3 regions of the Pseudoalteromonas sp. SG41-1 genome follow, and region 1 is predicted to be linked to each of the others. Evidence: predicted binding sites of a transcription regulator. Region 1 holds the regulator's gene; each other region holds the start of a gene.

Region 1 (3,289 bases):
AGATTCGATAGATATTGAGGTGAAACACAATACCACCGAAGATTTCATCAATACAGTTGCTAACATCGCTGATACGTTTGGCGGTATTAACTTAGAAGACATTAAAGCGCCAGAGTGTTTTGAAATAGAAAAAGCATTGATCGAGCGTTGTAGCATTCCAGTGTTCCACGACGATCAACACGGTACCGCGATTGTAACGGCTGCTGGTATGATCAACGCACTTGAAGTACAAGGCAAAGAAATCGAAGATGCGATTATCGTTTGTTTAGGAGCCGGTGCCGCAGCGGTTGCGTGTATGGAGCTACTGATCAAGTGTGGCGCATTGCGTGAACATATTTACATGTTAGATCGTAAAGGCGTTATTCATACTCGTCGTGATGATTTAAACGAGTACAAACAGTTATTCGCTAACAATACAGATAAGCGCACACTGCAAGATGTTATTGCTGATGCCGATGTATTTGTTGGTGTATCTGGCCCGAATTTACTTTCTCCTGACGATCTTAAGCTAATGGCTGATCGACCTGTAGTGTTTGCCTGTTCAAACCCAGATCCAGAAATCTCTCCAGTGCTTGCTCATGGTGCTCGCGATGATTTAATCATGGCAACGGGTCGTTCAGATTATCCAAACCAAGTTAACAACGTGCTGTGTTTCCCATTTATTTTCCGTGGTGCGCTAGATGTGCGTGCAAGCAAAATTAATGATGAAATGAAAATTGCTGCGGTTGACGCTATTCGTAGCATTGCTAAAGAACCAGTACCAGCGGAAGTATTAAAAGCGGCGGGTGTTGAGACACTTGAATTTGGTGCGCAGTATATTATTCCAAAACCGATGGATCCGCGTTTATTACCGCGCATTGCCAAAGCAGTAGCGCAAGCGGCAATTGATTCTGGTGTTGCACAAATTGATATGCCGGAAAACTACATGGAGTAGCTGCTTAGCTGCAATTGGTAATGGCACAATAATAAAAACCTCAGTAACTTACGTTACTGAGGTTTTTTTGTAGCCCATTCCTGAAGCAGGAATATATACAAATGATAACTTAATCTTCGTTGAGTACAGGTACTTCGAGACCCATTTCAAGCATGATTTTTTTCACTTCTTCAGGCACTTTCTCTGGATTATCTTTACGTAAATCTTCATCGTTTGGCAGTGGTTGGCCAGTAAATGCGTGTAAAAATGCTTCACAAAGTAATTCGCTATTTGTTGCATGGCGAAGATTATTAATTTGACGACGAGTACGCTCATCAGTCAAAACTTTTAATACATTTAGCGGGATCGAAACGGTGATCTTTTTAACTTGTTCTGATTTTTTCCCGTGTTCTGCGTATGGGTGAATATATTCACCATTCCATTTAGCCATAGGATGTATCGTTGCCTCAGGTTGTTAATTGTTTGCGCGACCTTTTGCAGCGCAAAGATGGCGAAATTCTATCGTGTTAAAAAAGATAGTCAAATACTTGTTTTTTAGCCATCTAGCGGCTTAAATGTTTTTACTTCTAATCTTGCGGCTAAAACCGCATAAATGCTTTGACTTATTAAATTTGATCCTCTAACCTTTTAGACGTCTAAACATCCATTTAATTGTAGGTGACGGTATGAGTCAAAAGAATAAAGCAACCATTGCAGTACGCAATGGTATTGATGCAGATAAACATCACGGCGCGGTTGTGCCTCCCATTCATTTATCGACCACCTACTCATTTGCTGATTTTGATAAAAAGCGCCAATATGATTATGGCCGTAGCGGCAACCCAAACCGTGATTTACTCGCTGAAACGCTCGCTAAGCTTGAAGGTGGCGCTAAGGGGATTATCACTGCAACGGGCATGGCTGCGGTGCATTTAGCTACTCAGCTGCTAAACAGTGACGATACCTTAGTGATCCCACATGATTGCTATGGCGGTAGTTACCGCTTATTCACCTCACTTGAAAAGCGTGGCTTATTAAAGTTAGTGGTTTTAGATTTAACTAAATCTGAAAATCATCAAAAAATTCTTGAGATAAAACCAAAGCTAATTTGGATTGAAACACCGAGTAATCCTATTTTACGGTTAACCGATATTAAAGCGATCACCACGATTGCTAAGCAGTGCGGTGCATTGGTTGGTGCCGATAACACATTTTTATCACCTGCTTTGCAAAACCCAATTGAGTTTGGTGTTGATATTGTGGTGCATTCGACCACTAAATATATTAACGGTCACTCAGATGTTGTTGGTGGTGCGGTGATCGCCGCTACCCAAGAGTTGGGTGATGAGCTTGCTTGGTGGGCTAATAACATTGGCATTACCGGTGCCCCGTTTGATAGCTACTTAACGTTACGTGGTTTACGTACTTTGAATGTTCGTTTACGTCAGCATCAAGAAAATGCCTTTATTATTGCCCAATATCTAGAAAACTCCCCTTATGTAAGCCAAGTATATTACCCAGGATTAGTATCTCATCCACAGCATGAACTCGCTAAACAGCAGCAACGTGGTTTTGGTGGCATGGTAAGCTTTGATATCAAAGGTGATATTAATGATGCTGCAGAATTTTTGACCAGCTTAGAAGAATTTAGCTTAGCTGAGTCATTAGGTGGGGTTGAGAGTTTGATTTGTCACCCTGCAACTATGACCCACGCAGGTATGGAGGCAACTGCTCGTCTTGCTGCGGGAGTAGGTGATACCCTGATCCGTATTTCGGTGGGCATTGAAGATGTAAAAGATTTAATCGCTGACTTAGATCGTGTATTCAATAAAGTGAAACCAGGTCAAGCTCAGCACGGCGCAAAAGTAATCGCTTCCTCTGTTCAACAACAAGATGATGAGCAATCAAGCTCATTTAAACTGACTCCTGCACATACGGCTTTGTGGTAATAAAAAATGGTAAATATAGTTCATAAATTTGGTGGTTCTAGCCTTAGTTCTGCAGAGCGTTATCAGGCCGTAGCAAATATTATTCTAGCCCATACGGAAGCCGGTGATTGTGTGGTGGTATCCGCAGCCGGTAAAACTACTAATACGTTAGTTACGCTATGGCAGAGTTACCAGCAAGGTGATCAACAGGCAGTGAGTGATATTTTATTGCAGCTTGATAATCATCAACGTACTTTGATCGAGCAGTTATTGAGTCCAGCAGCGCGACATACGGCATTAAACGTATTAGAACAAGAGCTAGCCTTAATTGCACAGCAAACTCAACAGCAAAGCTTACAGGAAGCCGCATTGCTTGCTCACGGTGAAGTTTGGTCGGCACGATTATTGGCTAGCTATTTAAAACAGTTAAATGTTGCAGCTCAAGATG
Region 2 (3,289 bases), on a different contig from region 1:
GCACAAGGTACTGATATTAAAGGTGCACTCGCTTATGGTGGTGCCAGTATTGGCCCGCAAATTAAAGCCATGAAAGATGCACAAGTTGTAGTGGCAACGCCAGGGCGATTACTTGATCATATAATCAAAGGCAGCATTAAGCTATCAAGTGTTGATTCACTGGTGTTTGATGAAGCCGATCGCATGCTTGATATGGGCTTTATTGACGAAATTAAACGTATATTGCGCCATGTTCCCAGTGATCGTCAGACCTTACTATTTTCAGCGACCTTTGACGATAGTGTATTTGAGCTCAGTAAAAAGTTATTAAAAGATCCAAAACTTGTTGAAGTCGATAAACGTAATTCTGCGGCTGTAGAAGTTGAGCAAATCATTTACGCGGTTGATGAAGACCGTAAACGTGAGCTTGTCTCGCACATGATTGGCATGAAAAACTGGCGCCAAGTACTGATCTTTACTCGCACAAAGCAAATGGCCGATCAACTCGCCAAAGAAATGTGTAAAGATGGCTTAAAAACACAGTCAATTCATGGTGATAAATCTCAAGGTGCACGTGATAGAGCACTGCAAGATTTTAAAGAAGGTACCACTCGTGTGCTAGTGGCAACCGATGTTGCAGCTCGAGGTCTAGACATAGTCTCGTTAAAGTATGTGATTAATTTTGAATTACCTTATATAGCTGAAGATTATGTCCACCGTATTGGCCGCACAGGGCGCGCTGGCGAGCAAGGCTTAGCGATGTCATTAGTCAGCCTTGACGAGCAGTGGTTACTTGAAGAAATTGAAGTGTTGCTTGATACTCGTCTAACGCCGCAGTGGTTAGCTGGCTATGAACCTGATCCAAATAAAAAGCCAAAAGACAACCGTAAAAACACCAATAAATCACGTAAAGAGCGCGACAAAAAACGTATTACAGGGCAAAAAACACCAAACAGAAGACGCAAATAATCGTTCTCAGTCGTGACTTATTAATTCATTGCATAGTATAGTATTTATTATCAAGCTCAAAATAAGCAAACGGATATGCTTACTTTGAGTGATAAATTATAAAAACGGATACTTACGCAATTTGTTTTTCAGCTAAGTTTAATTCCATCGTCGCTTTTAATAAGCGGTAAAGATTAATAGATGCATCAATTTCTTCTTTACGGTTGGTTAAACTTTCAATATTTAACCCCAGTGGCACGTCTAAATGCGCGCAACTTCTTAGTATTAAATCTAAGTTTTCACGGCAAATACGTACAGATTCACTCAGTGGGTTTTGCGAATCAAGCATCCGCCATTTAGTTGCATCAGGTACGGAAATTCCTAACCATTGCATAAACTCTAAGGTTTTTTCACTGCCGCAGGGTGTAAAGGTTAGAATAATACGTTTAGGTTCGATACCTTGAGCTTTACAGCTGCGCGCATAACTGGTGATCAAATCCACGGTTGCTTGCGCGTTATACACAGCTTGTGAGATAAAAAATTTACAGCCTTGCGTGGTTTTTTCAAGTAAGCGTTCATGTTCATTACGTTTACTTGCGTGGCGCTCGGCAATGGTAACGCCTCCTAAAAAGAAGTCTTGAGGCTGTTCGCTTAAGACTTTATAAGCATCAGGCAGGCTTAATTTAATATCCCCGTCAGATGATGGACTACCGACTAATACTAGGTTTTTTAAATTAAACTGGTTTTTAGTTTCGCTTAACCACTGTTTAAATTCGGCCACACCGCGCTGTGCAACACTTTTATAAGTGATCACTTCTTGATGCGATAAATTACGTAGTAAGTTACTGTATTCTCGAGGATCTACTGTTTGCTTGAACGGAAAAGGGCGAGGCATCTCAGTGCGACTACTTTCATCTTGAATGTCATAAATAATCACGCCATCGTATTCAATTTCATGCAAACGAGCTAAGAGCTTTTGGGCGATAATTTCAAGCTGCGCTTTATCAGTACCAATACGTGGTGGGGTGGTACCAATTAAGTACACACCCTGATTGGTGTCTTCAATTTTCTCTTGTAGTGATAAAGCCATAATCCTCATTCCAGCTAAGTTAGTGTCTATGGCAAATAATATAGCAGCCATTTAGACGTCTAGATAGATTTTTTTTAGTGAAACTTTTTCAACGAAGGTGAGTTTTATTCATGTTGCTCTGAATGAAGAGTTCTCTGATACACAACTGTTTACATAATTTATTACCTCAGGGGTCTTATATTGACTTGCTTTGTTGCATAATCGGATGACTAAAAACAAGAAATTTATTCAACTAACAAGGGATAGCAATGAAATTTAAATTATTAGCAACGAGCCTTGCGGTAACGCTTGCACTGAGCGGCTGTGCAAATAACAGCGGCTCAAACATGGTCAAAGAGGTTGAGATTGAACAGTCAACGGTTGCCAGTAGTAATGATCGGGTGTTCTCACAAGATTATTTATTAGAAGAGCTTGATAACGGTTTACGCGTTATGGTGGTTAAAACTGATTACCCTGATGTGGTATCACTACAAATTCCAGTGTCTGTCGGTTCTCGTAATGAAGTCGAAGCAGGTAAAACCGGTTTTGCACACTTTTTTGAACACATGATGTTTAAAGGCTCTGAAAAATATCCGCAAGATGTGTATTCTGATATTCTAAAAAATTCTGGGGTTGATAATCGCGCTTATACAACCAATGATTACACTAACTATCACTTAAACTTTTCAAAGCAACATCTTGATAAAGTACTTGAAATTGAAGCGGATATTTTTCAAAACCTGACTTATTCAGAAGAGCAATTTCGTACCGAAGCATTAACAGTTAAAGGCGAATACCTTAAAAATAATGCCAGCCCGGTTCGTAAGTTACTTTCTGCAGTACGTAATGAAGCATTCGAAAAACATACTTATAAACATACCACCATGGGCTTTTTTGAAGATATTGAAGCCATGCCGGATCAAATGGCATACGGTAAAGAGTTTTTTGCTAAGTTTTATAAACCTGAATATGTGTCATTAGTGATTGTAGGCGATGTTGATCCAGCTGAAACTATGGCTATGGTTAAAAAACACTGGGGCCAATGGCAAAAAGGCGATTTCGTTGCTGATATTCCAACCGAACCAAAACAGCAAGCGGCGAAATATATACATGAGCAAAACGAAGGCTTACCAGGGCATTGGTTATTAGTATCTTATAAAGGCACAGCCTGGCAGCCAAAACAAAAAGACAGAGCCGCGCTTGATTTACTGTCACAGCTTTATTTTTCAACCAACTCAGAGCTTTACCAAGAGTTAGTGGTTGATAAACAAATTGCTAGCCAAATGTTTAGCT
Region 3 (3,289 bases), on a different contig from region 1:
AAATCTGGGCCAAGGGCGCAATTGAGACCAATTGAAATTGGCTTAATATGACGAATCGAATTATAAAATGCTTCGGTGGTTTGCCCTGACAGCGTACGGCCCGAGGCATCGGTTATGGTGCCAGAGATCATCACAGGTAACTTGCGACCGGCTTGCTCAAACGCTTCTTCAACCGCGAATGAAGCCGCTTTTGCATTTAGCGTATCAAAAATTGTTTCTATTAAAATGAGATCAACACCACCTTCCATTAAAGCAAGGGTTGATTCAACATACGCGGTGACTAACTTATCAAACGTGACATTGCGATAACCGGGGTCGTTCACATCCGGTGAGATTGAACAGGTTTTTGAGGTTGGCCCTAAAACACCCGCAACATAGCGTGGTTTAGCTGGATTTTTAGCAGTAAACTCATCACAAATACTGCGTGCTAATTTAGCTGACTCTAAGTTTACTTCACGGCTGATGCTGGCCATATCGTAATCTTCCATCGAAATTGTAGTCGAATTAAAGGTGTTGGTTTCGATAATATCGGCACCTGCATTTAAAAAGCCACGATGAATATCAGCAATAATTTTTGGTTGTGTAATGCTTAATAAATCATTATTACCTTTAATTAGCACATGCCAGTCTTTAAAGCGCTCGCCACGGTAATCGTGTTCTTCTAATTTGTGTTCTTGGATCATGGTACCCATAGCACCATCAAGAATTAAAATACGCTGTTTTAACGCTTCAATTAACTCGGCGCTTTTGTTTTCTAAATTATTCGGCATAGTTGTTAGTCCTTACGGCTTGGCTAACTAAATTAATATCATAGGGTGTGGTTTGGTACACATAATAATTTAACCAATTCGAAAACAGTAAAAAGGCATGGCTTTGCCAAGTTTTCGACGGTTCGTTATCTGGGTTGTTCTCTGGAAAGTAATTTTCAGGCAATGGCGCATCAGGGCCTTTTTCTAAATCGCGCTGATATTCGCCTTTTAAAGTGTCTGCATCATACTCAGGATGCCCGGTAATATACACTTGGCTGCCGGATTTATTTTTTATTAAGTAAGCGCCTACTTGCTCTGAACCTGCCAGCACAACTAAGTCATCACAAGCGTTAATTTTTTCAATATCAATATGACCATAACGCGAGTGAGGCACTACAAAGGTATCGTCAAAACCACGCGTTAAGGCTCCATGTTCAAAGTAACACTTATGGGTAAACACGCCACAGAGCTTATTTTCTTTTAGTTCACGCTTTAGATTATAATGATGAAATAAACCCGCGTGAGCCGCCCAACACGAAAATAATGTTGAGGTTACATGCTGCTCCGCCCAATCTAAAATTACTTTTAGTTCATCCCAGTAGGCTACATCGTCATATTCTAAATGTGCCAATGGTGCGCCGGTAATGAGTAATGCATCGTAATTGTTGTCTTTCACTTCAGAGAAATAACGATAAAAAGTGTCTAAATGCTGCTCTGAATTGCTACTGCTGCGATGAGTGTCTAAACGTAGTAGCTCTACATTCACTTGTAAGGGTGAATTAGCGAGCAAACGAATAAATTGCACCTCGGTTTCTACCTTATTAGGCATTAAGTTTAAAATCGCCAAGCGCATCGGACGGATCTCTTGGGTTTTAGCGCGGCTTTTTGGCATTACGAATACGTTTTCTTGACGTAACTTCGCAATTGCGGGCAATTCATCTTTAACGGTAATAGGCATACTCATCTCCAAGGCATAATTAACCAATGGCTAATTATGAACGGATAGCTGGAAATTTCAACCTCTAGATGTTTAGATGTCCAAATGAGTTTATTTTAACTATTCTTTTGCATTCTAAAAACCGCTCGCCATAATGCGCCTGTTGATTTTATTTTAAGGTGGTAAACGTGATTGATTGGCTAGGCTTAGGAGAATTTTTTGCTATATTAGCAGCTATTGTTTGGGCGCTTTCGACCATTTTATATAAAGGTTTTAGCCATCACTTAACGCCTATGCAGCTAAACATCAGTAAAGGCGTGTTAGCAAGTGCCATGATGTTAGTGACTATTGCGATTACTCAAGACGCTGCACTACCACATCATCTGACAAGCTGGCTTTGGCTAATTGCTGGCGGGGTGATTGGGATTGCGATTGGCGATAGCGCCTATTTTACTGCGCTGCGAAATATTGGCCCTGCTCGCACGTTAGTTATTGAGTCCCTTGCTCCAGCCCTTGTGGGGGTTTTTAATATCCTGCTATTAAATCATTATTTATCGCCATTTGCATGGTGCGGTATTGTACTTACAACCATTGGCGTAGTAATAGCAATCAAGCCTGAAAAAACATTGCCACAGGTTGATCATCAACATTATCGCAAAGGTGTTTTATGTGCCCTTGCAGCTGCTATCTGCCAAGCGCTCGGTATGGTGATGTCTAAAGGCGCACTCAATAATGAGCATATGAGTAGCTTATGGGCGGCATTAATTAGATTAGCAGCAGGTACGATGACTGTGGCCTTAGTTGTTGCAGTGTTTAAAAGCAGTGAATTTAAACAAGCACTAACTCTAAGGGGAATTAGCGGCAAACAATGGTTTTTTGCGGCTGTGTTTTTAGGCACTTTCCTTGGTTTATGGCTTCAACTTGGCGCAGTTAAATATACCGATCCAGCCATTGCACAAACGATTTTCGCAACCGCGCCATTAATTGTAATGAGCATTGGTTTTATAAAGCGCGAGCCCGTTACCAATAAAATGTTAATAGGCGGCTTGCTTGCTTTAATCGGTGTAGGAGTATTGCTCGCGAATTAGCACATTGTTATTTGGTTGATTCGTTGACTGTTTCACCTGTGAGCCACTACAATACAACATTGAAATTTTTATTATTATTTGAAGGCTCCCTCCATGGTTTTACCTGATAAGTTTATTTTCTCGATGAGTCGAGTATCTAAGGTTGTGCCACCTAAGCGCACTATCTTAAAAGATATTTCTTTGCATTTTTTCCCGGGCGCAAAAATTGGTGTACTTGGTTTAAACGGTTCTGGTAAATCAACGTTGCTACGTATTATGGCCGGCCTTGATCAAGAGTTTGAAGGTGAGGCATATCCTCAACCGGGCACTAAAATTGGTTACTTACCGCAAGAGCCTATTCTAGATGAAAGCAAAACGGTTCGTGAAACTGTGGAAGAAGCAGTCAGCGAAGTTAAAAACGCGCTTAACCGTCTTGATGAAGTATATAACGAATACGCGATGGAAGATGCTGACTTTGACGCACTAGCCAAAGAGCAAGGTGAGCTTGAAGCAATTATTCAAGCCCACGATGGTCA

The links. Region 1 encodes MetJ, which represses methionine synthesis genes. Its sites were predicted from a motif close to TAGACGTCTAGACGTCTA; they were not measured.
Positions count from the first base shown of each region.
Region 2: the regulator MetJ is predicted to act here: its motif matches at 2,062-2,079, upstream of H5203_RS11040 (methylenetetrahydrofolate reductase).
Region 3: the regulator MetJ is predicted to act here: its motif matches at 1,773-1,790, upstream of metA (homoserine O-succinyltransferase).

Region 1 is NZ_JACJFL010000025.1:6,042-9,330, forward strand. Features, by position in the region: gene H5203_RS13910 (malic enzyme-like NAD(P)-binding protein) at 1-934, shown strand, start outside; gene metJ (met regulon transcriptional regulator MetJ) at 1,044-1,364, opposite strand; gene metB (cystathionine gamma-synthase) at 1,600-2,862, shown strand; gene metL (bifunctional aspartate kinase/homoserine dehydrogenase II) at 2,869-3,289, shown strand, end outside.
Region 2 is NZ_JACJFL010000016.1:18,133-21,421, reverse strand. Features, by position in the region: gene H5203_RS11045 (DEAD/DEAH box helicase) at 1-948, shown strand, start outside; gene H5203_RS11040 (methylenetetrahydrofolate reductase) at 1,061-2,017, opposite strand; gene H5203_RS11035 (pitrilysin family protein) at 2,266-3,289, shown strand, end outside.
Region 3 is NZ_JACJFL010000010.1:37,213-40,501, forward strand. Features, by position in the region: gene H5203_RS08540 (homocysteine S-methyltransferase family protein) at 1-770, opposite strand, end outside; gene metA (homoserine O-succinyltransferase) at 760-1,707, opposite strand; gene H5203_RS23120 (DMT family transporter) at 1,875-2,774, shown strand; gene ettA (energy-dependent translational throttle protein EttA) at 2,868-3,289, shown strand, end outside.